Regions from separate parts of the Streptomyces sp. NPDC059477 genome, predicted to be linked through region 2. Evidence: riboswitches for the same ligand, from Rfam matches in the RefSeq annotation. Region 2 holds a riboswitch; each other region holds the start of a gene.
The links. Region 2 has a riboswitch for thiamine pyrophosphate ahead of thiC (phosphomethylpyrimidine synthase ThiC). Riboswitches for the same ligand answer to the same signal wherever they lie in the genome.

Region 1: linked by a shared signal. The riboswitch ahead of thiO (glycine oxidase ThiO) and the one ahead of thiC (phosphomethylpyrimidine synthase ThiC) in region 2 are both predicted to bind thiamine pyrophosphate.
Region 3: linked by a shared signal. The riboswitch ahead of ACFXAZ_RS29055 (thiamine ABC transporter substrate binding subunit) and the one ahead of thiC (phosphomethylpyrimidine synthase ThiC) in region 2 are both predicted to bind thiamine pyrophosphate.

What each region holds. Positions count from the first base shown of each region.
Region 1 is NZ_JBHYUG010000077.1:8,505-16,024, forward strand. It holds gene ACFXAZ_RS29545 (Rv2175c family DNA-binding protein) at 64-429, opposite strand; gene ACFXAZ_RS29550 (NAD(P)/FAD-dependent oxidoreductase) at 632-1,807, opposite strand; gene ACFXAZ_RS29555 (hypothetical protein) at 1,982-2,329, opposite strand; TPP riboswitch at 2,382-2,493, shown strand; gene thiO (glycine oxidase ThiO) at 2,491-3,702, shown strand; gene thiS (sulfur carrier protein ThiS) at 3,699-3,911, shown strand; gene ACFXAZ_RS29570 (thiazole synthase) at 3,915-4,709, shown strand; gene pknB (Stk1 family PASTA domain-containing Ser/Thr kinase) at 4,834-6,756, shown strand; gene ACFXAZ_RS29580 (deoxyribonuclease IV) at 7,093-7,520, shown strand, end outside.
Region 2 is NZ_JBHYUG010000018.1:69,138-76,657, reverse strand. It holds gene ACFXAZ_RS12565 (hypothetical protein) at 1-434, shown strand, start outside; gene ACFXAZ_RS12560 (VWA domain-containing protein) at 684-2,141, opposite strand; gene thiC (phosphomethylpyrimidine synthase ThiC) at 2,292-4,127, opposite strand; TPP riboswitch at 4,120-4,309, opposite strand; gene ACFXAZ_RS12550 (YibE/F family protein) at 4,768-6,402, shown strand; gene ACFXAZ_RS12545 (SsgA family sporulation/cell division regulator) at 6,615-7,061, opposite strand; gene ACFXAZ_RS12540 (IclR family transcriptional regulator) at 7,161-7,520, opposite strand, start outside.
Region 3 is NZ_JBHYUG010000074.1:2,487-10,006, forward strand. It holds gene frr (ribosome recycling factor) at 1-191, shown strand, start outside; gene ACFXAZ_RS29040 (phosphatidate cytidylyltransferase) at 191-1,447, shown strand; gene ACFXAZ_RS29045 (hypothetical protein) at 1,567-2,265, shown strand; gene rlmN (23S rRNA (adenine(2503)-C(2))-methyltransferase RlmN) at 2,345-3,451, shown strand; TPP riboswitch at 3,510-3,630, shown strand; gene ACFXAZ_RS29055 (thiamine ABC transporter substrate binding subunit) at 3,709-4,791, shown strand; gene ACFXAZ_RS29060 (ABC transporter permease) at 4,851-6,452, shown strand; gene ACFXAZ_RS29065 (ABC transporter ATP-binding protein) at 6,455-7,486, shown strand.

The DNA of each region.
Region 1 (7,520 bases), on a different contig from region 2:
GTGGCCGCACGGGACCGCGGCCCGTACGCCGGACATATGGTCAGCTCGGCGTGCTCGTCCGGATCAGACGGCGAGCGCCTGGGCGCGCCGCTTCACCTCCGTACCACGATTCTCGCTCAGTGCCTGGGCGGGGGTGCCGGGCAGGGTCGGGTCGGGGGTGAACAGCCACTCCAGCATCTCTTCGACCGTGAAGCCGTCGTCCCGCAGCAGTGTCAAGGTGCCGGACAGGCCCTTGACCACCTTGTCCCCGTCGAGGAAAGCGGCGGGGACGTGCAGCGCGCGGTTCTCACCACGGCGTACGGCGATCAGCTGGCCGTCCTTGACCAGCTGCCGCACGCGGGTCACCTCGACGCCGAACTGTTCGGCGATGTCGGGGAGGGTCAGCCAGCCAGGGACGAGAGCATCGATCTTTGCGTCAATCTCGGTCACGTCACCAAGACTGCCATCTGGGACTGACAGCCGGTAGCCGAGGCGCGTCCGCCCGTCGGCCCAAAGGTCGCTCCGGCGTCGCCCGGACGCCACCGTCAGGCCACCGACGGGCGTCCCTCGCGCGACACACGGACCGGCGCGCGCCACCCATTTCAACCCAATTCAACCCATTCCGGCCTGAACTGACCCGCCTCAGCCCGCCTCAGCCCGCCAGCGTCGCCGATTTCAGCGGCTGCGTCGGGTCGGGCAGCAGTTGTGGGTCCATCACCGTCCCCGCCTCGATCAGCCGCCGTCCCTGGGCCAGATCCCTCGGGCGGCCCACCGCCAGCAGGGCGACCAGCCGGCCCTCGCGCAGCCAGCAGACGGACCACGCCGGGCCCGCCGGGTCGCCGCGCCACACGGTGCTGTCGGCGGCGGCGTGATGCCCGGCGTACTGCACGAAGCGGCCGAACTGCTCGGACCAGAAGTACGGCACCGGGTCGTAGACGGCGTCGGACCGCTCGCCGTCGACGATGTTCGCGGCGACCATGCGCGGCCCCTGGAGGGCGTTGTCCCAGTGGTGGATCAGCAGCCGCTCGCCGTAGCGCGCGGACGGGAAGGAAGCGCAGTCGCCGACCGCGTAGACGTCGGGCGCGGACGCGCGCAGCCGGTCGTCGGCGACGACCTCGCCCTGGGCGCCCCGGGCGATCCCGGAGCCGGTCAGCCAGGCCGTGGCGGGGCGGGCGCCGATGCCGACGACGACCGCCCCGGCGGGTACGCGCGTGCCGTCGTCCAGGAGGACCGCGCCGGGCTCGACGCGCTCCACGCGCGCGTGCGTGCGCAGGACGGCGCCGCTGTCGGCGTACCAGCCGGTCATCGGCGCGGCCACCTCGGCGGGCAGCGCCCCGGCGAGCGGCCGGTCGGCGGCCTCCACGACGGTGACCGCGCAGCCCGCCTCGCGCGCGGCGGTGGCGAACTCGGCGCCGATCCAGCCCGCGCCGACCACCACGATGTCGTGCTGGCGGGCGAGCACCGGCCGCAGCCGGGCGGCGTCGTCCAGGGTGCGCAGCAGATGCACCCCGGGCACGCCCTCCGCGCCGGGCAGCCGGATCGGTTCGGCGCCGGTGGCCAGCACCAGGACGTCGTACGGGACGGGCCCGGCCTCGGTGTCCAGTTCGTGCTCGGCGGGGCGGACGCCGGTGGCCTCGCGGCCGAGGTGCAGCTCGATGCCGAGGGACTCGAAGTCGACCTCGAAGGCGGAGTCCTCGGCCTTGCCGAGGAGCACGGCCTTGGACAGCGGGGGACGGTCGTAGGGCTGGTGGGGTTCCGCGCCGATCAGCGTCACGGTGCCGGTGAATCCCTGCTCGCGCAGGGCCACCGCGGTCTGCACCCCGGCCATCCCGGCGCCCACCACGACCACGTGCCGCGGCCCCGGCGCCGCCGTCTGCTCTCTGTCCACGCTCACCCGATCACCTTACGCACCTGACAATGCGTCAGTCAGCCGGTCCGCCCGCGTGACGTCCCGCACACCCTTCACTCTCCCCACGCCCTCCATCTGCCCCACACCGTTCACCTACCCCGCGTGCGGCACTTCCTCGACCACGCTCGTCCCGCTCCCCGGCTGCGACTCCCACTCCCACGTCTCCAGCAGGCGCACCCGCCCGTCCGGCAGCAGGGTCACCACCGACACGCAGTGCCCGCCGGACGTCGTCCCGTCGGCCTTGAGCTGGACGTACCGGAAGTCCAGCCGGTCGCCCGCGCGCGTGCCGGTCAGAAACCCGCGGACGACATCGCCGCCCGTGTACGCGGCCCAGATCTCGCCGTCCTTCTCGTGGTACGTGAACCGGGTCCGGGTACCCACCTGACCTGGGGCCTGATCGGTGACGGGGGCGAGGACCAGACCGTCCAGCGACCGGGGCATCGGGGCGGGCTCCCTTACAGAGGCGTGGATCCAAGGGCTAGGCTGCCCAACGTAAAGCACTCGCGGGAGCCCGGACGCACCGGGCTGAGAGGGAGGCTGGCGGCCTCCGACCGTACGAACCTGATCCGGGTCATGCCGGCGAAGGGAGGGGCTGAACGCCCGTGTCGTCCGTCACGCACACAGCTGTCACCCACTCATCTGCCACGCGCACACCTCCGGGCCATGCCGACGTTCTCGTCGTCGGGGGCGGTGTCATCGGGCTGGTCACGGCCTGGCGGGCCGCACAGCGCGGGCTCGCCGTGGCCGTGGTCGACCCCGCGCCCGGCGGCGGGGCCGTCCAGGTGGCGGCCGGGATGCTCGCCGCCGTCACCGAGCTGCACCATGGCGAGCAGACCCTGCTCGGCCTCAATCTGGCCTCGGCCCGCCGCTATCCGGAGTTCGCGGCCGAGCTGACCGATCTCACCGGCCAGGACCTCGGCTACCGCCGCTGCGGCACGCTGGCCGTCGCCCTGGACACCGACGACCGCGCGCATCTGCGGGAACTGCACGCCCTGCAACAGCGGTCCGGCCTGGACTCGGAGTGGCTGTCCGGGCGGGACTGCCGCCGCCTTGAGCCGATGCTGGCCCCCGGGGTGCGCGGCGGGCTGCGGGTCGACGGGGACCATCAGATCGACCCGAGGCGGCTCGCGGCGGCCCTTGTGACGGCCTGCGAGCGCTCCGGGGTGGTCTTCCACCGCACCTGGGCCGAACGGCTGGCAGTGGCCCGGGACCGCGTCACGGGCCTGGTCACGCGCGACGGGACCGAGCGGGCCGCCGGGCAGGTGGTGCTGGCCGCCGGGAGCCTCAGCGGGCGGCTGGCGGGCGTCCCGGACGCCGTACGGCCTCCCGTGCGGCCGGTGAAGGGGCAGGTGCTGCGGCTGACCGTGCCCCCGCGGTACGCGCCCTTCCTGAGCCGGACCGTCCGCGCGGTGGTGCGCGGCAGCCACGTCTACCTGGTGCCGCGCGAGAACGGCGAACTCGTCGTCGGCGCGACCAGCGAGGAACTGGGCTGGGACACGACGGTGACCGCGGGCGGCGTGTACGAGCTGCTGCGCGACGCCCATGAGCTGATCCCCGGCATCACGGAGCTGCCGCTGACCGAGACCCGCGCGGGACTGCGGCCCGGCTCCCCCGACAACGCGCCGCTGCTCGGCCCGACCGGCCTGCCCGGCCTGCTGCTGGCGACCGGGCACTACCGCAACGGCGTGCTGCTCACCCCGGTCACCGGCGACGCGCTGGCGCACGCCCTGGTGACCGGGGAACTCCCCGAGGAAGCCCGTCCGTTCACCCCCCGGCGGTTCACCGCCGGCGCACTCACGGAGCAGCCCGTATGAGCCTGTCTGTCACGATCTCCGTCAACGGCGAGCCCCGCGAGGTGGCTCATGGCACGGCGCTGGACGCGCTGGTGCGCGCCCTCACCCCGGCACCCTCGGGGGTCGCCGCCGCTCTCAACGAAACCGTCGTCCCGCGCGGGCAGTGGCCCCGGACCACCCTGTCCGAGGGCGACCGCGTGGAAGTCCTCACCGCCGTCCAAGGAGGCTGACCCATGGCCGACGACCCGTTCGTCCTCGCTGGTACGTCCTTCACCTCCCGGCTGATCATGGGCACGGGCGGGGCGCCCAGCCTCGATGTGTTGGAACGCGCGCTGGTGGCGTCCGGTACGGAGCTGACGACCGTCGCGATGCGGCGGATCGACCCGGGTGTGCACGGCTCGGTGCTGTCGGTGCTGGAGAAGCTCGGCATCCGGGTGCTGCCCAACACGGCCGGCTGCTTCACGGCGGGCGAGGCCGTGCTCACCGCCCGCCTCGCGCGTGAGGCGCTCGGCACGGATCTGATCAAGCTGGAGGTCATCGCCGACGAGCGCACCCTGCTGCCGGACCCGATCGAGCTGCTGGAGGCCGCCGAGACCCTGGTGGACGACGGCTTCACGGTGCTGCCGTACACCAACGACGACCCGGTACTGGCGCGCAAGCTCCAGGACGCGGGCTGCGCGGCGATCATGCCGCTGGGCTCGCCGATCGGCTCCGGCCTCGGCATCCGCAACCCGCACAACTTCGAGCTGATCGTCGCGCACGCGCGCGTGCCGGTGATCCTGGACGCGGGCGCCGGTACGGCCTCGGACGCGGCCCTCGCGATGGAGCTGGGCTGCGCGGGCGTGATGCTCGCCTCGGCCGTGACCCGCGCGCAGGAGCCGGTGCTGATGGCCGACGCCATGCGGCACGCGGTGGAGGCGGGCCGGCTCGCCCACCGCGCGGGCCGCATCCCGAAACGCCACTTCGCCCAGGCGTCCTCACCGACGGCCGGCCGGGCGGACCTGGACCCGGAACGGCCGGCGTTCTGAGCGCCGCCGCCCCGCGCGCCGCCCGCTCCGCGCCCGCGCCGTCACGGTCACAGCTCTGCTGCAAGCCGTCACCCGATCGGCGCAACCGGCGGCGCTGTCGGTGCCGGCTCGTACACTCACCTGCGTGGACACGACCCTTCGGGACCCTCTGATCGGGCAGTTGCTCGACGGCAGGTACCGCGTCGACGCGCGGATCGCGGTGGGCGGGATGGCCACGGTCTACCGGGCCGTGGACACCCGCCTCGACCGGGTGCTCGCGCTGAAGGTGATGCACCCGACCCTGGCCGCCGACGCCTCGTTCGTCGACCGGTTCATCCGTGAGGCCAAGTCGGTCGCCCGGCTCGCGCACCCCAATGTGGTGCAGGTCTTCGACCAGGGCGCGGACAGGTCGTACGTCTATCTCGCCATGGAGTACGTCGCCGGGTGCACCCTGCGGGACGTGCTGCGCGAGCGCGGGGCGCTCCAGCCGCGGGCCGCAGTGGACATCCTGGAGCCGGTGCTGGCCGCGCTGGGCGCCGCCCACCGCGCGGGTTTCGTGCACCGCGACATGAAGCCGGAGAACGTCCTGATCGGGGACGACGGCCGGGTGAAGGTCGCGGACTTCGGCCTGGTGCGGTCCGTGGACGCGGCGACCGGCACCACGGGCGCGGTGCTCGGCACGGTGTCGTATCTCGCGCCCGAGCAGATCGAGCACGGCACGGCCGACGCGCGCGTGGACGTGTACGCGTGCGGGGTGATGTTCTTCGAGATGCTCACCGGGGGCAAGCCGCACGCCGGGGAGACCCCGGCGCAGGTGCTCTACAAGGCTCTCCACGAGAGTGTTCCGCCGCCCTCGGCCCGGGTGCCGGGGCTGGCGTACGAGCTGGACGAGCTGACCGCCGCCGCCACCGCGCGCAACCCCGGTGTCCGGCCGCACGACGCGGTGGCGCTGCTCGCGCGCGCCCGCGACGCGCGGGGCGCGCTGACCGACGCCCAACTGGACGCGGTGCCGCCGCAGGCGCGGGCCGAGCGGCACGACAACGCCGAGGACCGGACGAGTGTCATCCCGCGCGCGCTGACCGTGCGTCCGCTGCCGGTCGACGGGGACGAGCGGGAGGAGTTCCACCGGACCAGCCGACTGGCCGCCGCGCCGCCCGGCCCGCCGCGCCGCCGTACCGTCCGCCGACGGCGGCTGACGCTGACCCTGGTCACGGCCGTCCTGCTGGTCTTCGGGGTCGGCGCGGGCGTCTGGTACATCAACTCGGGCCAGTTCACGCAGGTCCCGGCGGTGCTGGGGCAGACCGAGGCGGAGTCCCGCGACCGGCTGGCGGACGCCGGGCTGGACGTGGGCGAGGTCCGGCACGCCTACAGCGACACGGTCGAGCGGGGCGCGGTGATCAGCACCGACCCCGGGCCGGGCAGCCGCATCCGGCAGAACGACTCGGTCACGCTGACCGTGTCCGACGGCCCGGAGACCGTGCGCGTGCCCGATGTGCAGGGCATGCTGCTGGCGGACGCGCAGGCCCTGCTGAAGGACGAGGGGCTGGAGCCGGGCATGGTCACCCGGGAGTTCGACGACGAGATCGCCAAGGGCTCGGTCATCGACAGCGATCCGCGCGGCGGCACCGAGCGCCGCGCGGGCTCGGCGATCGCCCTGCTCGTCAGCAAGGGCCGCCCCATCGACGTCCCGGACGTCACCGGCGAGGACATCGACGCGGCCCGGGAGCGGCTCCAGGAGGCCGGGCTGACGGTGCAGATCGCCATGGACCGGATCAACTCCGAGATCGACGCGGGCCAGGTGGCCCGCCAGTCACCGGCCGAGGGCACCCGGCTCGCCGAGGGCGACAAGGTGACCCTGACCCTGTCCAAGGGTCCCCGGATGATCGAGGTCCCGGACGTGGTCGGCGACAACGTGGACGACGCCCGGCAGACCCTGGAGGCCGCCGGTTTCCAGGTCCAGGAGGACCGGGGCCTGCTCGGCCTGTTCGGCGACTCGGTCAGCGACCAGTCGGTGGACGGCGGCGACACGGCCCCCGAGGGTACGACGATCACCCTCACGATCCGCTGACCTGCCCCTACCACCCCGCCAGCCTCGACAGGCCCGCCGACCCCAGGCACCCCACCGCCCCTGCCTGCCTCTGCCGACCTGCCAACCCCAGCCACCCCATCGACCTCGCCGACCTCGGCGGACCCGCCGACCCCGCGGACCCGCTGATCCCACCGATCCAGCCGGCTCCACTGACCCGCTGCCCGCACTCTGACCCACTGCCCGTGATCCCGCTGACCCACTACCCCCGCTGATCCCACTCCCCCGCCGCCCCGACCACCCCTGGGCCGACCCACCGACCGCAGGGCGGCCCCACCGGCCGCCGGGGTGCCCACGTCCGCGTGAAACCCTGACCCGGTGAACAGCAAGCAGTCCCCGAAACCCGGCGCGACACCCCACAAGCCCGCACCCACGCACGCGCCCACACCCGCCCTCGCCCCCGGCCGCCCCCGCAACCCCATCGGCAGCCACGTCCCCGTCGCCGGTGGACTCGACCGGATCGGGCTGGCCTACGCCCGCGAACTGGCGGCCGAGACGGTACAGGTCTTCGTGGCCAACCCGCGCGGCTGGGCCACGCCCGTGGGCGATCCCCGGCAGGACGAGGCGTTCCGGGCGGCGTGCGCGGCGGAGTCGATCCCGGCGTATGTGCACGCGCCGTATCTGATCAACTTCGGCTCCCACACCCCCGCGACCGTCGAGCGGTCCGTCGAGTCGCTGCGGCACTCGCTGCGCCGGGGCCGGGAGATCGGCGCGCTCGGGGTCGTGGTGCACACCGGCAGCGCGAC
Region 2 (7,520 bases):
GGATGGTCGCGCCCGATCTGACGTTCGGCGAGACCCTGCTCACCACGGGCTGGGTGTTCGGTGCCATCACCGCCGTGGCGATCCTGGTCGCCGCCGTCGGACTGCTGATCACCGCACTGCGCAACCGGCCGTCCCGGGAGAGCGGCGCCTACGGCGAACCGAACGGGGAGGTGGCACTGGCCAGGGAAGCCTGGCGCGAAGCGCTCCTGGAGCGCGGCGTCATGCCGTTCCTGCGCGACGCGCTCGCCGGCCCCGGCCCGGCCGCCCTGTACGGTACGACGCCGTCCGCGCCGACCGGCCGCATGCCGCACCTGGGCTACGACCGCCCCGGCTTCACCAGCCCCGGCGACGGGTCCTCGGGCTCACGCCCGAGTTTCAGCAGCCCGGACTACACCAGCCCGGACTTCGGGGGGCCGGACCACAAGCCGGAGTAGTCCGCCTTCTGTGTCCACAAGCGCTCCCGCACGGACGCCGAAGGACCGGAACCGAGCCGGGTATGCCTGCCGAAGAGGCGGGACACCCGACCGGTGACGGTCCCTACGGGTCCGTGCCGGGGGCGTCTGCGTGAGTGGCCCATGCCCAACCTCCGGCCGACGGGAACCCACCCCCCTGCCTCACGGGGAACCCGACCCCCGGCTCACAGGTACCCACCCCTCCGGCCTTCGGGAACCCCGCCCCGGGGCTCACATGATCCCGGCGCGCCCCGCTGCCGTGATCCAGCTCGGGAACTCCGACAGCAGCCGGTCGTACAGCTCCGCGTCGGCCACCGTGCTGATGTCGTCCACAGCGAAGAACCCGACATTGTCGACCCGGCGGCCGGTCAGGGTGTCGAACCGCTCCAGCACCCCGTAGTTCGACTTCCCCAGCCCCACGAACTGCCAGAAGACCGGCTCCTCCACCGCCTCCCTCAGCTCTTTCTCGATCTGCGCGTTGCGATAGACACCCCCGTCGGAGAAGAACAGCACCAGCGTGGGTGCCGCGGCCGGATTCTCCCTGACATAGCTTCTTATCTGGGCGATCACCTTCTGTTCCTCGTTCTGGATGCCTATGGCGCGCATGTCCACCTGCCCCGGCTGAAGCCCTCGCTGCGGCTTCTTGCGCCCGAAGAGGCTCAACTGACCGACCCGCACATGCAGTCGCAGCCACTCGGGCAGCTCCCCCAGCCGCAGATCGGGCAGCCGCGCGGCGTTCGACGCGAACGTCCATGCCTGCATCTCCCCGTCGTCGTCCAACTGCGCCGCCACGGCCGCCATCCGCTCGACCACATCGGCGACCACCCCGCGCGAGTACAGGTACGACATCGACCCGGAGGCATCGAGCACGAGGATCACCCGTGCGACGACCCCCTCGGCGCCATGCTTGCGCAGACTGACCGCCACCTGCTCCTTGCGCAGGGACAGCCGCTTGCGCATGTCCACGGGCAGCTTCTCCTCACCCTTGGTGAGGCGGGGCCCACCCGGACTCGGCGTGACCGGCGCCGCCGGGGGAGGCGACGTCGCGGGAGTCGCCGGAGGCGGGACCACCGGGGTTGCCGGAGGCGCGCTCACCGGAGCCGCCGAAGGCGGATTCACAGGCGCCGCCGGCACGTCCGCGGCGGCCGACTGCTCCTCCTCATCGACTCTGATCCCGAAGTCCGTCGCCAGCCCGGCGAGACCGGAGTCGTACCCCTGCCCCACCGCACGGAACTTCCATCGCCCCTGCCGCCGGTACAGCTCACCGCCGATGAACGCGGTCTCGGTCGTCGCCGCCATCTCGAACCGGGCCAGCTCCGCCGACGTCCCGGCGTCCAGCAGCCGCAGGGTCAGCCCCGGCACCTGCCCGAAGGTCCCGCCGTCGGCCGAGGCGCACAGCACGACCCGCTCGACCCCCGGCTCCAGCTCGCCGAGGCGTACCCCGACCGTGTCCGTCATGCCCGGCTCCGCCTGCCGCTTCCCGAGGTGGGTCACGGCGCCGGAGGCGTGCTGCGGCTGGTTGTAGAAGACGAAGTCGACGTCGTCCCGCACCCTCCCCGCCGCGGTGAGCAGCAGCGCGGACGCGTCCACATCCGGCACACCGGGCCCCCCGGACCAGCACAGCTCGACCCGCACCTCGGCGGAGTCGACCGGAAGGTTGGCACCCTTGCTCAGCGAACTCGATGTCATTCCCCCAGTCTGCCGACGCCCCGAAGCCCTGACGCCCCCTCGCCCGTATCTCTCCCACAACTCTCCCGCCGCTTCCGCGGGGAACCGGACGACGGGTAGCCGTCCGAGGTGCCCACGGTCACCGGTCCGTGGGCACCGTGTCACGGAAGGTCAGTCGGCGAGGGGCAGGTACACCCGGTTGCCGGCCGCCGCGAATTCCTGGGACTTCTGGGCCATGCCCTCCTCGATCTCCGCTTTGGTGCCGCCGTGTTCGCGGCGGATGTCCTGTGAGATCTTCATGCTGCAGAACTTCGGGCCGCACATGGAGCAGAAGTGGGCCGTCTTGGCGGGTTCTGCCGGCAGGGTCTCGTCGTGGAACTCACGGGCCGTGTCCGGGTCGAGGGCCAGATTGAACTGGTCCTCCCAGCGGAATTCGAAGCGGGCGTCGGACAGCGCGTCGTCCCAGTCCTGTGCTCCGGGGTGCCCCTTGGCGAGGTCGGCTGCGTGGGCGGCGATCTTGTAGGTGATGACGCCGGTCTTGACGTCGTCACGGTTGGGCAGGCCCAGGTGTTCCTTGGGCGTGACATAGCAGAGCATGGCCGTGCCCCACCAGGCGATCATCGCGGCACCGATACCGGAGGTGATGTGGTCGTACGCCGGCGCGACGTCCGTCGTCAGCGGGCCGAGCGTATAGAACGGAGCTTCATCACAGATCTCCTGCTGAAGGTCGATGTTCTCCTTGATCTTGTGCATCGGGACGTGTCCCGGGCCTTCGATCATCGTCTGTACATCAAAACGCTTCGCGATCCGGTTGAGTTCCCCGAGCGTGCCCAACTCCGCGAACTGCGCTTCGTCGTTGGCGTCCGCGATCGAGCCCGGCCGTAGACCGTCACCCAGCGAGTAGGTGATGTCGTAGGCGGCGAGGATCTCGCAGAGTTCCTCGAAGTTCTCGTACAGGAACGATTCTTTGTGGTGGGCCAGGCACCAGGCCGCCATGATCGAGCCGCCGCGCGAGACGATGCCGGTCTTGCGGTTGGCGGTGAGCGGCACGTACGGCAGCCGCACGCCCGCGTGGACGGTCATGTAGTCCACGCCCTGCTCGGCCTGCTCGATGACGGTGTCCTTGTAGATCTCCCAGGTCAGTTCCTCGGCCCGGCCGTCGACCTTCTCCAGGGCCTGGTAGAGGGGGACCGTGCCGATGGGGACGGGGGAGTTGCGCAGCACCCATTCACGGGTGGTGTGGATGTTGCGGCCGGTGGAAAGGTCCATGACCGTGTCGGCGCCCCAGCGGGTCGCCCAGGTCATCTTCTCGACCTCCTCCTCGATGGAGGAGGTGACCGCGGAGTTGCCGATGTTGGCGTTGACCTTCACCAGGAACCGTTTACCGATGATCATCGGCTCGATCTCCGGGTGGTTGATGTTGGCGGGCAGCACGGCCCGTCCCGCCGCGATCTCCTCGCGTACGACCTCGGGCGAGACGTTCTCCCGGATCGCCACGAACTCCATCTCGGGTGTGATCTCGCCCCGGCGGGCATAGGCGAGCTGGGTGACCGCGCCTGAGTCGCGGCTGCGACGTGGCTGGCGGGGGCGGCCGGGGAAGACCGCGTCGAGGTTGCGCAGCCCACCACGCGGCGAGGTGTGCTTGAGGCCGTCGTCCTCGGGACGGACGGGACGGCCCGCGTACTCCTCGGTGTCTCCGCGCGCGATGATCCAGTTCTCCCGCAGCGGAGCGAGCCCCCTGCGGACGTCGGTCTCGGCGAGCGGATCGGTGTACGGGCCCGATGTGTCGTACACGGTGACCGACTGCCCGTTGGTGAGGTGCACCTGGCGGACCGGCACGCGCAGATCGGGGCGCGAGCCCTCGACGTACGCCTTGTGCCAGCCGATGGACTTCCCGGTCTCCCCTTCGCCGGAGACCCCGTTGGTGCCGGGGTTCCCGTGTGTGGATTTCTCCGCGTCGCTGGAGGTCTGCGGGGAGGCAGGCGTGCGTGTGTCCTTGATGGTCATGAGACCTACTCCCTACGCCGGCATTACCCGGTAACAGGTTCGGCGGTCGACGCAGCGATTTCCGTCCGCCGACGTTCCATCGGATCCATCACCTGTGGTGGCTGATGTTCCACGTGAAACATCGCGAAGACGAAGGTCAGCGCCCTCTCAGCCCGGTGCTCCGAGCTCCCGCGTGTACAAAGGTGCCTCCACGCTAGCGTCAATTCGGGCGCGGTGAACAGAGGGCCCCTGCCGTTCTTGCGATGATCGGTCGGTGACCACACCGCAGGATCCCCCTTTCGCCCCGCCCGACCCGCCCCGCGGACCGGGCGGCCCTTCCGGCGCCGGCTCTGGTCCCGGCGTCGGCTCTGGTCCCGGCGTCGGCTCTGGTCCCGGCGTCGGCTCTGCTGCCGGTCCCGGCTCCGGTACCGGGGCCGACCCCCACGCGGGGCCGGACTATGAGACCGGTTCCGTGCGTCGCCTCGGGGCGCGTTCTGGGCCGGGGAGTGCGGCTGGCGAGCGGCCGGGGGGGATGTCTGGCGGGCAGGTGCCTCGTCCCGGGGGGCAGGCTCTGTCCAGCCGGCAAGGGCGTGGCTCGGGTGGTTCTCCTCACGTGCAGGATCCCGGTGCGCTTCCGGGGCAGGGCATCGGGTCGGGACCGATGCACGGCTCGTACGGTCCGAACACGGGGGCCGGGCAAGGGACGGGGCACAGCCAGGGTGGTCACGGCCACGGACACGGCCATGGACCCGGTGGTGAGTACGGCCGGGACTACGGGGTCGGCCCCGGCCCTCAGGGAAACGAGCCGGGCAATCGTCCCGACGCCGGCCACGGACCGCCGGGCCAGGGACACGGCGACGGGCCGGGCGACGAACACGGGCACGGGCACGGACCCGGTGGAGGAGGGCACGGGGGCGGGCACGGTCACAGCCACAGTCACGGCCCCGCCGCCCCCGTCTCCGTCCATCTGCGGAAGATCATCGCGGCCATCCTCGTACCGTTCGGCGTGGCCGTGCTGGTCGGGCTGGCCGTGCTGTGGCCCGGTGGCGCGCCGGCGCACGAGCGGACCGGTGTCGGGTTCGACCGGCAGACCCAGGAGGCCACGGTCACCCAGGTCGAGCAGGTGGACTGCGCCTCGGTGAACGCCTCCGGCGGCACACCGACCGGCGACACCTCCACCGCCGAGGGCTCCTCTGCCGTGCAGCAGGCGAACGGCACCTGCAAGCGGGCGACGATCCGGGTCGACACCGGCACGGACAAGGGCCGTACGTTCACGGAGATCGTGCAGCCCGATCAGACCCGTCAGCTGGAGCAGGACCAGAAGGTCATCGTCGCGTACGAGCCCTCCGCCCCCGCTGATCTCCAGTACTCGGTGGCGGACGTCAACCGGCAGGTCCCGATGGCGCTGCTCGCCGGGATCTTCGCGCTCGCCGTGGTGGTCGTCGGACGGCTGCGCGGTCTGATGGCGCTGGTGGCGCTGGCGATGAGTTTCCTGATCCTCAACTTCTTCATCCTGCCCGCCATCCTTCAGGGCTCGAACCCGCTGGTCGTGGCCGTGGTCGGGGCGAGTGCGATCATGCTGATCGCGTTGTATCTGTGCCATGGGCTGTCGGCGAGAACCTCGGTGGCGGTGCTCGGCACGCTGATCTCGCTGCTGCTGATCGGTGTCCTCGGCTCGCTGTTCATCGGCTGGGCCGCGCTCACCGGGAACACGGACGACAACACCGGCCTGATCCACGGCCTGTATCCGTCGATCGACATGAGCGGTCTGCTGCTGGCCGGGGTGATCATCGGGTCGCTCGGCGTGCTCGACGATGTGACGGTCACCCAGACCTCGGCGGTCTGGGAGCTGCACGAGGCCAATCCCACGATGGGCTGGAAGGGGCTGTACCGGGCCGGTATCCGCATCGGGCGCGACCACATCGCCTCGGTGGTCAACACCCTCGTCCTCGCCTACGCGGGCGCCGCGCTCCCCCTGCTGCTGCTCTTCTCGATCGCGCAGAGCAGCGTGGGGACGGTCGCGAACAGTGAACTGGTGGCGGCGGAGATCGTGCGGACGCTGGTCGGTTCGATCGGGCTGGTCGCCTCGGTGCCGGTGACCACCGCCCTCGCGGCCCTCGTCGTCTCGGCCGACCGCCCGGCGACGGGACGGCAGCCGGTGGGACAGGCGGTGCCCGCGGGACCCATGGGGTCGGCGGCAACACCGGGACCGTCCGGAGAGGGTTCGGCACCCGCGGGTGTACGCACTCCGGCCGCCCTCGGCCGCAGCGGACGGGGGCGACGGCGGAAGCGCTGAGGGACCCGGCCGGGGAGAGGGAAGCCCGCGCAGGAAGGACGCCGGTGTCTGGAGGCCCCTGGGATCCGGGGCCCAGGGGCCTCCGGACCCCGGGTCCCAGGGGCCTCCGCAGGGAACCGTTACTGCATGCCTCCCGAACCCCGCCCCACCCCCACGTGGGCCCACCGCCCGCCGACTGAGGAAGCGTTACGCCGCCTCGATCGGTGGACGGCTCAGCCCGCGCTCTGTTCCTCGGCCAGGATGCGGTCCAGCGCCTCGTCGAGGTGGGCGTCGAAGTCGGCGAGCGCGCCCTCCTGGCCGAGCGGGACCAGTTTGTCCGTGCGGTCGAGGAACGCCACGAGCGGTGCCGCCGAGCAGCGGAACAGGGCCTGGTCGCTGCCGACCTGAAGCCGGATCAGGATCTCGCCCAGCGTGTCGGCCTCGGCCGGTGCCACATGCACATCGCCCTCGCCGCAGGGTCCCGCGATCCCGTCGACCAGCAGCTCCCGTCCGAAGGCCCAGGTCACGGGCGCGTCCCCGGGCAGATGGAAGGTCAACCGCACGGCATAGGGATCAGGGGCCTCGTAGCGCAACTCCACCGGGATACGGAATGACAGTTCCTCGGAGACGAGAAAGCTCATCATGACCTCTGCTTGAACTGTCTGTACGGATTCGCGCATCGCCTATCCCGCCATGTACCGGTGGACTGGCCGGGAATGTACCCCGACATTTCTTGGCATCTTGCTGAACGTACACAGCAGATCACAAGGAGTGAGTTTTCAGATACTGATAGAGATCGCAAGTGACCCGAGCAGGCGACCGATCTCGTCCTGGAGTTGACGAGTGGCGGGCAGCAGCCGGTCGGCCTGCTGGGCGGGCAGCGAGAGGGCGATCGTCGCCGCCGTGCTGCCGACCGTGATGGGGATCGCGGCGCACACCGCGCCCAGCGCGTACTCCTGGCGCTCGACGACCGGCGCCATCCGCCCCGTCCGTTCCAGGCGGCGCAGCAGGGCGTCTTCGTCACGCACGGTGTACGGGGTGATGGCCCGGACGGGGTAACGGTCGAGGTGGTCACGGCGGGCGTCCTCGCCGAGCTGGGAGAGCAGGCACTGTCCGATCGCGTGCGCGTGGGCGGTCTC
Region 3 (7,520 bases), on a different contig from region 2:
ACGCCAAGGTGTCCATCCGCTCGGTCCGCCGCAAGGCCAAGGACGCCATCGACAAGCTGATCAAGGACGGCGACGTCGGCGAGGACGAGGGCCGCCGCGCGGAGAAGGAACTCGACGACACCACCGCCAAGTACGTCGCCCAGGTGGACGAGCTTCTCAAGCACAAGGAAGCGGAGCTGCTCGAAGTCTGATGAACGACTCTTCCTGGGGGGTGCCGCCCGGGGCCGGGCAGACCGGGTACTGGGGGCCCACCGAGCACGGACCTGTCCAAGGGGCTGCCCCGGCGGGTCCCGCGTACGATGCGCAGCAGGCGCAGCACACTCGCCCCATGCCCATCGTGCCCGACCTGCCCGCCTATGGCGGGGACCAGGACCATCAGGACCGGGGGACCGCTCGGCCGGGCGGCCCCCTGCTCCATGACCAGGCGTTCTCCGACCAGGCGCTGTCCCATCGAGCGCTGTCCCATCAGGCATTTCCCGACCAGGCGTTCCCCGACCAGACGTTTGCTGACCACACGTTCCCTGACCGGACGTTCCGCGACGAGACCCCGTCGGCGCAGCCCCGTGCGGAGGTGCCGCAGAATCCGGAGCCCATGCCCGACGCCCCGCAGCCGGCACCCGCACCGCAGAAGAAGAACGCGGGCCGGGACCTGGGTGCGGCCATAGGCGTCGGGGTCGGGCTCGGCGCGGTCATCGTCGCCTCGCTGTTCTTCGTCAAGGCCGCGTTCATCGGGGTGATAGCGGTCGCCGTGGTCGTCGGGCTGTGGGAGCTGACCCGGCGCCTGGACGAGCGCAAGGGCATCAAGGCGCCGCTGGTGCCGCTCGCGGTCGGCGGCGCGGCGATGGTCGTCGCCGGATACGCGCGGGGCGCCGAGGGCGCCTGGGTCGCCATGGCGCTCACCGCCCTCGCGGTGCTGGTCTGGCGGATGACCGAACCGCCGGAGGGCTATCTCAAGGACGTCACGGCGGGCGTCTTCGCCGCCTTCTACGTGCCGTTCCTGGCCACCTTCGTCGCCATGATGCTGACCGCCGACGACGGCCCGCAGCGCGTCCTGACGTTCCTGCTGCTCACCGTCGTCAGCGACACCGGGGCGTACGCGATCGGCTGGCGGTTCGGCAAGCACAAGCTCGCGCCGCGGATCAGTCCCGGCAAGACCCGCGAGGGCCTGCTGGGCGCGGTCGCCTTCGCGATGGCGGCCGGCGCGCTGTGCATGGAGTTCCTGATCGACGGCGGCACCTGGTGGCAGGGTCTGCTGCTGGGGCTCGCGGTCGCCGCCACGGCCACGCTGGGCGACCTCGGCGAGTCCATGATCAAGCGGGACCTCGGCATCAAGGACATGGGCACGCTCCTGCCGGGCCACGGCGGGATCATGGACCGGCTGGACTCGCTGCTGCCGACGGCGCCGGTGGTGTGGCTGCTGATGGTGGTGTTCGTCGGCTCCGGCTGACCCCCGCCCCGCCCGCGCACTGAGTGAACGTTTGCTCCCACTGCTCGCCACCACCCCTTCCGTACCTATGATCACGGCGTGCGACGCCGGGGTCGAAGGAACGGAAGGGGTGGAGTCGTATGTGGGCACGGCGGCGGGCCGTGAAGCAGGAGCGGCTGGAGCGGGAGGCGGCGAAGGCCGTCGAGACGCTCGGGGCGGGCGTCCGCTCGACCCTGGCCTCGGCGGACGAGGGGCATCAGGCACTGCTGGAGCTGCGCGAGGGGCTGGCCCGGGAACTGGCCGACCTGGAGGCGATGCTCGGCCGTCGCGACGGGCTCCCGGTCGACATGGTCCGCTCCCGGCTCTCCTCGGCCGCCGATGTCTTCGCCCGGCTCGACGACCTCTCCGCGCGGTACACGGCGGTACGGACGCAGGTCGTCGCCGTGGACCAGAGAGACACGACCGTGCTCCTGCCGCTGCTCGAAGAGCTGGTCGAGTACGTCGAGGGCATGGCCGGGACCGGCGAGGCGGCGATCGGTGCCGTCGAGGGCGTGGAGCAGCTGCGCCGGCGGCTGGAGCAGGTACGCGCCGACCTGATCCCGGTGCGTGAACGCGTCCATGCCGGTCTCCGCGCCGCGGGCGGGGAACTGGAGGCGAGCCGGGGCGCCCCCGGCTGGTACGGCCGCGAGGCCGCGCTCGCCGCCCTCGGTGACCGGCTGGCGGCGCTGGACGAGGGCCGGGTGCGGCCGACCGCCGAGCACCGGACGACGGACCTGTACCGGGAATTCGAGCGCGAGCTGGCCGAGCTGCGCGACGAGATCGCCCAAGGGCGGCCCTGACCTGCGAAGACGTCTGCCCGGTGGAGTTATCCACAGGGCCGGCGGAGGGGGTCCGTGAGTCTGCGACACTGGTACGGCCATGCCTAATCCCGGAGAACTCACCTTTGTCGCGCCGCGCGGAGCCAAGAAGCCGCCGCGGCATCTCGCCGATCTCTCGCCCGCCGAGCGCAAGGAGGCGGTGGCCGGAATCGGGGAGAAGCCGTTCCGTGCCAAGCAGCTCTCGCAGCACTACTTCGCGCGGTACGCGCACGACCCCGCCGAGTGGACGGACATCCCGGCCGGCGCCCGGGAGCGGCTGCGGGACGCGCTGCTGCCGGAGCTGATGACCGTCGTGCGTCATCTGTCGACGGACCAGGGGACGACCCGCAAGACGCTGTGGCGGCTGTTCGACGGGACGCTCGTGGAGTCGGTGCTGATGCGGTACCCGGACCGGGTGACCATGTGCATCAGCTCGCAGGCCGGGTGCGGGATGAACTGCCCGTTCTGCGCGACCGGGCAGGCGGGGCTCGACCGGAACCTGTCCACCGCCGAGATCGTGCACCAGATCGTGGACGGCATGCGGGCGCTCAGGGACGGGGAGGTGCCCGGAGGGCCCGCCCGGCTGTCCAACATCGTCTTCATGGGGATGGGCGAGCCGCTCGCCAACTACAAGCGGGTCGTCGGGGCCATCCGCGCGCTGACCGATCCGGCGCCCGACGGGGTGGGGCTCTCGCAGCGCGGGATCACCGTGTCGACGGTCGGGCTGGTGCCCGCCATCCACCGGTTCTCCGACGAGGGCTTCAAGTGCCGGCTCGCCATCTCGCTGCACGCGCCCGATGACGAGCTGCGGGACACGCTGGTGCCGGTGAACACGCGGTGGAAGGTGCGGGAGGTGCTGGACGCCGGGTTCGCCTACGCGGAGCGGTCCGGGCGGCGGCTGTCCATCGAGTACGCGCTGATCCGGGACATCAACGACCAGGCGTGGCGTGGCGACCGGCTCGGGCGGCTGCTCAAGGGGCGGCCCGTGCATGTGAACCTGATCCCGCTGAATCCGACACCGGGCTCCAAGTGGACCGCGTCCCGGCCCGAGGACGAGAAGGCGTTCGTGGAGGCCATCGCCGCCCATGGGGTGCCGGTGACCGTCCGGGACACCCGTGGTCAGGAGATCGACGGGGCGTGCGGTCAGCTCGCGGCCACCGAGCGGTAGTCTGACGCCGTACACCCGTACATAAGTTCATACTCGTACATATCTTCATACACATCTTCATATCCGGCAGGGGAGCGCCACAGCGCTGAGAGTGCGGCAGCCGATGCATATCGGTGGGCCGCAGACCCTCTGAACCTCGCCCAGGTCATTCTGGGTAGGGAGATCGGTCGTCACTCATGCTGTTGCGCCCTGCCCGGGAGCCGTGGAAGGTCCCGGGCAGGGCCGCGTCTCTTCCTGGTCACCCAGGAGGACATTCAGTGGGCAACACCAAGCAGATAACCGCCGTGCTCGTCGGGTTCGGGCTGATCACGCTGTCCGCGTGCGGCTCGTCGTCCGACAGCGGAAGCGACGGCGGGGACTCCAGGACGGTCACACTCGTCAGCCACAACTCATGGGCCGTGTCCAAGGAAGTCCTCGCCGACTTCGAGCAGCGGTCCGGGTACACGGTCAAGGTCCTGGAGGACGGCGACGCCGGCACGGCCGTCAACAAGGCGATCCTCACCAAGGACAACCCGCAGGGCGATGTCTTCTTCGGCGTCGACAACACCCTGCTCTCCCGGGCCCTGGACAACGGGCTGTTCCAGTCGTACGAGGCCAAGGGCGCCGACACCGTCCAGGCCGCCTACCGGGCCGACGAGGCCGAGCACCGGGTCACGCCTATCGACAGCGGGGACATCTGCGTCAACTACGACAAGGCGTACTTCAGCGAGAAGAAGCTGGCGCCGCCGAAGACGTTCGAGGATCTGATCAAGCCCGCCTACAAGGACCTGCTGGTCACCGAGAACGCCTCCACCTCCTCGCCCGGCCTCGGCTTTCTGCTCGGCACGGCCGCCGCCTACGGGGACGACGGCTGGCAGGACTACTGGAAGAAGCTGAGCGACAACGGCGTCAAGGTCGTCGACAGCTGGGAGCAGGCGTACAACGAGGAGTTCTCCGGCTCGGCCGGGGGCAAGGAGGCCAAGGGGGACCGGCCGCTGGTCGTGTCGTACGCCTCCTCGCCGCCCGTGGAGGTCGTCTACGCCGATCCGCAGCCCGCGGACGCGCCCACCGGGGTCGCCGACGGGACCTGCTTCCGGCAGGTCGAGTACGCGGGGCTGCTGAGCAACGCCGGGAATCCGGAGGGCGGCAAGGCGCTGCTGGACTTCATGCTCAGCAAGGAGTTCCAGCAGGACATGCCGCTGAACATGTTCGTCTACCCGGTGGTCGAGGGCGCCCAGGTGCCCGAGGTGTTCGCCCGGTACGGGCCCCAGGTCAAGGACCCGCAGACCCTGGACCCGGCGAAGATCGCCGACCACCGTGACGAGTGGGTCAAGTCGTGGACCTCGCTCGTACTGAAGTAACCCCCCGGAGCCGCAACCGCAGCCAGAGCCGGAGCAGGGGTCTGGTGCGGGGCGGGCTGCTGGTGGTGCCCGTCGCGTTCTTCGGCGTCTTCTTCGCCTACCCCGTCGCCGCGATCCTCCTGCGGGGGCTCAAGGCCGACGGGGTCTGGCGGGTGGGGCGGCTGTGGGAGGTGCTGGGGCAGCCGGACATCCGGCATGTGCTGTGGTTCACCACCTGGCAGGCGCTGGCCTCGACCGCGCTGACCCTGCTGATCGCGCTGCCCGGCGCGTATGTCTTCGCGCGCTTCGACTTCCCCGGCAAGCAGGCGCTGCGGGCGGTGGTGACCGTGCCGTTCGTGCTGCCGACCGTCGTGGTCGGCACGGCGTTCCTGGCGCTGCTCGGGCGCGGCGGGCTGCTGGACGAGTGGTGGGGCGTACGGCTGGACACCACCGTGTGGGCGATCCTGCTCGCGCATCTCTTCTTCAACTACGCGGTCGTCGTACGGACCGTGGGCGGGTTGTGGGGGCAACTGGACCCCCGGCAGGAGGAGGCCGCGCGGATGCTCGGCGCCTCGCCGTTCGCCGCGTGGCGGCGGGTCACCCTTCCGGCGCTCGGGCCCGCCGTGGCCGCCGCCGCGCTGATGGTCTTCCTGTTCACCTTCACCTCCTTCGGGGTGGTGCAGATCCTCGGCGGGCCGACCTTCGCCACCCTGGAGGTGGAGATCTACCGGCAGACCTCGGAGATCTTCGACCTGTCCACGGCGGCCGTCCTGACGGTCGTCCAGTTCCTCGCCGTGGGCGCGATCCTCGCCGTGCACGCGTGGACCGTACGGCGGCGGGAGAGCGCGCTGCGGCTGGTGGACGCGTCCCTGACGGCCCGGCGCCCGCGCGGGGCGGGGCAGTGGGCGCTGCTGGCCGGTGTCCTGCTCTCCATCGCCGTCCTGCTGGTGCTGCCGCTGGGCGTGCTGGTGCGGCGGTCGCTGGAAGGGGCCGGGTTCTCCTACTACCGGGCGCTGACCTCGTCCGAGTCCCAGGTGTTCCTCGTCCCGCCGATCGAGGCGATCGGGAACTCGCTGACGTACGCGCTCGTCGCCACCGCCATCGCCCTGCTGGTCGGCTCCCTCGCGGCGGCGGCGCTGGCGCGGCGGGACGCGGGGCGCCTCGTACGGGGGTTCGACGCGCTGTTGATGCTGCCGCTCGGGGTGTCCGCGGTGACCGTGGGCTTCGGGTTCCTGATCGCGCTGGACGAGCCGCCGCTGGATCTGCGCGCGACCTGGATCCTGGTGCCGCTCGCCCAGGCACTGGTGGGGGTCCCCTTCGTCGTACGGACCATGCTGCCGGTGCTGCGGGCGGTGGACGGGCGGCTCCGGGAGGCGGCGGCGGTGCTCGGGGCGTCGCCGTGGCGGGTGTGGCGGGAGGTCGATCTGCCGCTGGTGCGGCGGGCGGCGCTGGTCGCGGCGGGGTTCGCGTTCGCGGTGTCGCTGGGGGAGTTCGGGGCGACGGTGTTCATCGCGCGGCCGGACGATCCGACGCTGCCGGTGGCGGTCGCCAAGCTGATCGGGCGGCCCGGGGAGCTGAACTACGGCCAGGCGATGGCCCTTTCGACGATTCTGATGGTGGTGTGCGCGGTGTCGCTGCTGGTGCTGGAGCGGCTGCGCACGGACCGGACCGGGGAGTTCTAGCGATGCTGCTGTCCCTTGAGGACGCGACGGTACGGCTCGGGGGCCGGGCCGTGCTCGATACGGTCGGCCTCGCCGTCGAGGAGCACGAGACCGTGTGTGTGCTCGGGCCGAGCGGGAGCGGGAAGTCGACGCTGCTGCGCGCGGTCGCCGGGTTGCAGGCGCTGGACGGCGGCCGGGTGCTGCTGGACGGGCGGGACCAGGCGCGGGTGCCCGCGCACCGGCGGGAGATCGGGCTGATGTTCCAGGACCATCAGCTGTTCCCGCAGCGGGACGTGGGCGGCAATGTGGCGTTCGGGCCCCGGATGCGGGGGGCGTCGCGGGACGAACAGCGGGCCCGGGTGGCGGAGCTGCTGGACCTGGTCGGGCTGCCGGGGGCCGCGGGCCGGGCGGTGGCCGAGCTGTCCGGCGGCGAACAGCAGCGGGTCGCGCTGGCGCGGGCGCTGGCGCCGAGCCCCCGGCTGCTGATGCTGGACGAGCCCCTCGGGCAACTGGACCGGTCACTGCGGGAGCGGCTGGTGGTGGAGTTGCGCGAGCTGTTCGGGCGGCTCGGGACGACCGTGCTGGCCGTGACGCACGACCAGGGCGAGGCGTTCGCGCTGGCCGACCGGGTGGTGGTGATGCGGGACGGACGGATCGCCCAGACCGGGACGCCGCTTGAGGTGTGGCAGCGGCCCGCCGACGCCTTCGTCGCGCGGTTCCTCGGCTTCGACAATGTGGTCCCGGCGACGGTGAGCGGGCAGGTCGCGGACACCGCCTGGGGGAAACTGCCGGTGCCCGCGGGGGCGGCCCAGGGGGCGGTGGAGGTGCTGGTGCGGCCGGGCGGGGTGCGGCTGGTCGGCGCCGGGGAGGGGCTGCCGTGTCGCGTGGCGGCGCGGACCTTCAAGGGCACGCATGTCGCCGTACGGCTGCGGCCGGAGGGGAGCGCGCCGGATCTGGAGGCGGCGTGCGCGCTGCGGGACGCGCCCGAGGTGGGGGCGGTGGTGGAGGTGGAGTTCGACGCGGCGGAGGTGGTGGTGCTGGGGGCGGGGGGCTGACCGTAGGGGGTGTGGGGGTGGCCGTGCGGCTGGC